DNA from 2 places in the Sphingomonas sp. MJ1 (PH-R8) genome. Region 1 is predicted to be linked to the other one. Evidence: riboswitches for the same ligand, from Rfam matches in the RefSeq annotation. Region 1 holds a riboswitch; the other holds the start of a gene.
The links. Region 1 has a riboswitch for cobalamin ahead of metE (5-methyltetrahydropteroyltriglutamate--homocysteine S-methyltransferase). Riboswitches for the same ligand answer to the same signal wherever they lie in the genome.
Positions count from the first base shown of each region.

Region 2: another riboswitch for cobalamin. It lies ahead of VPH46_RS00825 (TonB-dependent receptor plug domain-containing protein); the one in region 1 lies ahead of metE (5-methyltetrahydropteroyltriglutamate--homocysteine S-methyltransferase).

Region 1 is NZ_JBBEFX010000012.1:89,605-91,989, reverse strand. It holds gene VPH46_RS11630 (TonB-dependent receptor domain-containing protein) at 1-679, shown strand, start outside; cobalamin riboswitch at 791-1,013, shown strand; gene metE (5-methyltetrahydropteroyltriglutamate--homocysteine S-methyltransferase) at 1,120-2,385, shown strand, end outside.
Region 2 is NZ_JBBEFX010000001.1:168,888-171,272, reverse strand. It holds gene VPH46_RS00825 (TonB-dependent receptor plug domain-containing protein) at 1-1,360, opposite strand, end outside; cobalamin riboswitch at 1,489-1,674, opposite strand; gene cobO (cob(I)yrinic acid a,c-diamide adenosyltransferase) at 1,730-2,335, opposite strand.

The DNA of each region.
Region 1 (2,385 bases):
CCTGGCGACCAACAGCTACGAACTCGGGCTTGCGGTCGGGAACCCGATCCTGGGCGAGGAGGGGCTGTCCGCCGAAGACATTCTGGAGACCACCGACGCGATCAACCTGACGTTGCGCAAGACGGGCGGTCCGCTCGCGTTCGAGGTCGGCCTGTTCTACCAGGAGGTCGACGACTATGTCTTCGCGCGCCTGATCGAGACCGAGACCGAGACCGGCGTTCCGCACGACTTCCTGATCTACACGGCGGCGGATGCGCGCTTCGCCGGAATCGACGGCCAACTCAGCTACCAGCTGACGCCCCAGTCGCGCGTGACGGTGTTCGGCGACTATGTCGATGCCAAGCTGAAGCGCGAGGACGACAACCTGCCGCGCATCCCACCGGGTCGCCTGGGCGCGCGCTATGACCTTGCCGCCGGGCCGCTTTCGGGTGACGTTGAATATTATCGCACGTTCGAGCAGGACAAGGTCGCCTCCTATGAGACGCCGACGGCGGGGTACGACATGCTCAATGCCACGCTGAGCTATCGCATGGATCTGGGCGGCGCGCGGGCGGTGGAGCTCTACGCACGTGGCAGCAACCTGCTCAACGAACTGGCGTTCGTCCACACCTCGTTCGTGAAGGAGCAGTCGCCGCTGCGTGGCCGCAACGTCGTGATCGGCATGCGCCACACCTTCTGACCGGGTGGCGGAACCCGCGCTTCCGCCCCCGTTTTCCAACCCGCGAAGGGGTTCGGCAGACGTGATATAAAGATTTCTTTATATGACGGTTGACCGGGCTGCGATTTTTCCCGATGCTTGTTGCGTCGAGGTTCTCCGGCCGGGCGTGTGCCTGCGCCGGAGCTAAGACGGGAAGCCGGTGCGCTCCTGATGGGGCAAGGCCGGCGCTGCCCCCGCAACTGTAAGCGGCGAGCGGCGATCCAAGCATGTCACTGAGGCGTCCCGCGTCTTGGGAAGACGGATCGTCCGCGCTGACCCGCGAGCCAGGAGACCTGCCTCTGACGCCATAACGTCCACCGGCGGGGTGCCCGGTCTGGTCGCGTGCGTGTGCGGCCGGGCGATCCCTGGCGCGTGCCTGCCTGCGCTCGGTCCGGCGCTTCGCCCTCTTCGGGGTTGAAGACATGACAGTGACGATCGCGACCTTGGGGTTTCCCCGCATCGGTCCGCGCCGCGAGTTGAAGTTCGCGTTAGAGAAGTTCTGGTCCGGCAGGATCGGCGAAGCCGAGCTGCAGGAGGCCGCATCGGGCCTGCGGACCGCCGCCTGGGCGCGGCAAAAGGCGTTGGGGGCCGACTGGCTGCCGTCCAACGACTTTTCGCTCTATGACCATGTGCTGGATACCAGCGTGATGCTGGGCGCGATCCCGAGCCGCTATGGCGCGGCCGACGGGGTCACCGACCTGGCGACCTATTTCGCGATGGCGCGCGGCACCACCGGCGAGGACGCGGGATGCGGCCATGCGCATGGTTCGGTGACCGCCGGCGAGATGACGAAGTGGTTCGACACCAACTACCACTATATCGTCCCGGAGATCGAACCCGGCCGCAAGCTCGCGCTCGGCCGGTTGAAGGTGGTCGAGGAATATCGCGAGGCTCAGGCGCAGGGCTATGAGACGCGGCCGGTGCTGCTCGGCCCGATCACCTGGCTGAGCCTGGCCAAGGGGCACGGCATCGACCCGTTCGACCTGCTCGACGAGGTGCTCGGGCTCTACCGGGTGATCCTGGGCCATCTCGCCCATGCCGGGGCCGAATGGGTGCAGATCGACGAGCCGATCCTGGCCACCGATCTTTCGGAGCAGCAGCGCGCCGCCTTCACCCGCGCCTATGCCGCGCTCCAGCGGTCCGGCCCGAAGCTGATGCTGACGACCTATTTCGGCGGGCTCGAGGACAATCTGACCCTGGCGACCGCGCTGCCGGTGCAGGGCTTGCACGTCGATCTCGTCCGCGCGCCCGGGCAGCTCGATGCCGTCCTGCGGGCCGCGCCCAAGGACCTGCTGCTCTCGCTGGGCGTGATCGACGGGCGCAACGTCTGGCGTGCCGACCTAGACGCGGTGCTGGAACGGCTCGCCCCGATCGCGGCATCGCGCGACCTGGTGCTGGCGCCGTCCTGCTCGCTGCTGCACGTGCCGGCGGACCTGACGCTCGAGCCCAAGCTCGACGCGGAGGTGAAGCAGTGGCTCGCCTTTGCGGTTCAGAAGGTGGAGGAACTGGCGGTCCTCAAGCGCGCGCTGAACGAAGGGCGCGATAGCGTGGCCGGGCCCCTCGCGGCCGCAGCAGAGGCGGCAGCGAACCGGAAGATCTCGCCCCGCATCCATGACGCGGCGGTGCAGGCGCGGGTGGCGGAGGCGACGCCGGAGATGCGCGAGCGCCGTTCCGGCCATGCCGAGCGC
Region 2 (2,385 bases), on a different contig from region 1:
CCCCCGCCTCCCAGCTCCGCGCGCGCTCGGGGTTGAGGGCCTGGTTCCCGTATTCGGAGAACAGCTGGTAAAGCGTGGGCGCCTTGAAGCCTTCGGAGTAGCTGGCGCGAACCACGGTGCCCCACGGGAGTGCCCAGGCACCGCCCCCGGCGAACAGCGTCTTGCTGCCGTAGCGGTTGTGGTCGTCCTGCCGCAGCCCCGCAGTCAGGGTGAGGCCGTCGACCACCACGCCGTTGACCTGGCCAAACACACCGGTGAGTTCGGCCTTGCCGCGCGCCGGCTCCGGCACCGGGTCCGACAAGGCGCCGGAAGGCGAAACGGAGCGAAAGCGCGACTTCTCGTTCTCGATCCCGAACACGGCGTTCCACCCGGTCGCGATCGCGAGGCTGCCCTGATACTCGAGGCGCTCGTTCCGGCCTGCCGCGTCGAAAGTCTTGGGCCGCTCGCGCGCCGGATCATAGTTGTCGCGGTTGGTGTCGGTATAGCCGTAGCCGAAGCGGTTGCGCAGACGGCCCCCCAGAAGGTCGACGTTCAGGCCCGCATATCCCACGAACTCGCGGTTGCGCGAATACTCCAGGCTGTCGCCGGCGAACCCGTCGATCTCCACGCGACCATTAGCGTAATAGCCCCGCACCTCGGCGCTGACGCCGGTCGCCAGCTCGAGCCGGGCGCGGCCCTGCGCGCTTTGGTTCGTATAGCCGTCCGCCTCGCGGCCACCGAAGTCCGGCGCTACTGCCGAGACACCATCGGTGGTGAACGTCTGCCCACCCAAGCGCCATGCGAGCGGGCCGGTCTGCCCGCCCACCGCGGCGCGGGCGCTCACGGTGTCGCGTGACCCCGCCTCGACGTCGAAGCTCCCTTCCAGATCGCTCTGCGGCAGCGGCGTCACGACGTTGACGACGCCGCCGATCGCCTGGCTGCCCCAGAGGATCGACTGGACGCCGCGCAGCACCTCGATGCGGGAGGCATCCCCCACCAGCAGGTTCGCGAAGTTGTAGCCGCCGCCCGTCGAGGACGGATCGTTCAGCTTGACGCCGTCGATCACCACCACCGTCTGGTCGGCCTCGGCACCGCGGATGCGGACCGACGTGGCGGTACCATAGCCGCCGTTGCTCGACAGGCTGACGCCCGGGGTGCGGAGCAGCAGCCCTGCCACGCTCAGGTCCTGGGCTCGATCGATCGCTTCCTTGTCGAGCACCGTGATAGATGCGGCGACCCGATCGGCAGCGACGGGCGTGCGGGTGGCAGTGACAACGACCTCGTCGGAAGCCGGGGCAGTCGCAGCGTCGGGCGCCGGCGCCTCCTGTGCAAAAGCGGGAAGCGAAAACAGCAGCGGCAACGGCGCAAGAACTCGGATCATGAAACCCCCTTCAACATGCAACGCCCGCTGCTTGCCGGGAGAGGGCGCACGCCCTCGCCCCCGCAAGCATGCAGGCTGACGATGTCGTCGCTCGGGTTTCCCCGTCCGTTCGGCGCACCCTGACCGATCGAAGGACGACTGCGTCAGGCAGGTCTCCTGGCTCGCGGGTCTCAGCCGGTCCGCGCCGCCTTCTCAGGATCACTCCCAATGGCGTATGGCGCGGTGGCTCGCCGCGTACAGTTGCAGGGGCAGCCGGGGTTTTCCCGTTCCCTTTTCATCCCCGTCTCCGGGGAACCTGTCGCATGCCGCCCGGTAGCCGCGCCGCCGGGCGGGGTCAATCGCGCTGCGTTGCCGGGGTTGCGTGTCTGATCAGAATTCGATCCCGGCCTGCGCCTTCACCCCGCCCCGGAACGGATGCTTGACCTGCGTCATCTCGGTGACGAGATCGGCCATGTCGATCAGCGCCTGCGGCGCGTTGCGCCCGGTGACGACGAAGTGCTGCCGAGGTCCCCGTGCCGCAGCGGCCGTTAGCACCTCCTCCACCGGCAGGTAGTCGTAGCGCAGGACGATGTTGAGCTCGTCCGCGATCACCATGTCGTAGGTCGGATCCTCCAGCATCCGCTTCACCTCTTCCCAGGCGGTGCGGGTCACGGCGATGTCGCGGGCACGGTCCTGAGTGTCCCAGGTAAAACCCTCCCCCATGGGGCGAAACTCGATGTGATCCGAAAGCGCGTCGAACACCGCCTTCTCGCCGGTATCCATCGCCCCTTTGACGAACTGGATCACGCCCACCTTCATGCCGTGGCCGATCGCCCGCACCGCCATGCCGAGCGCCGCGGTGGTCTTCCCCTTGCCAGGCCCGGTGTGGACGATCAGCAGCCCCTTCTCGATCGTCTTGGTCGCCATCATCGCCTGGCGCGCAAGCTGTACCTTGCGCATCCTGGCATTGTGGCGCGCGTCCTTGTCCTGCTCCAACCCACTCTCCTGACAGCAGCTTGCGCCCGCCGTCGCGCGAGGCGCCGGAA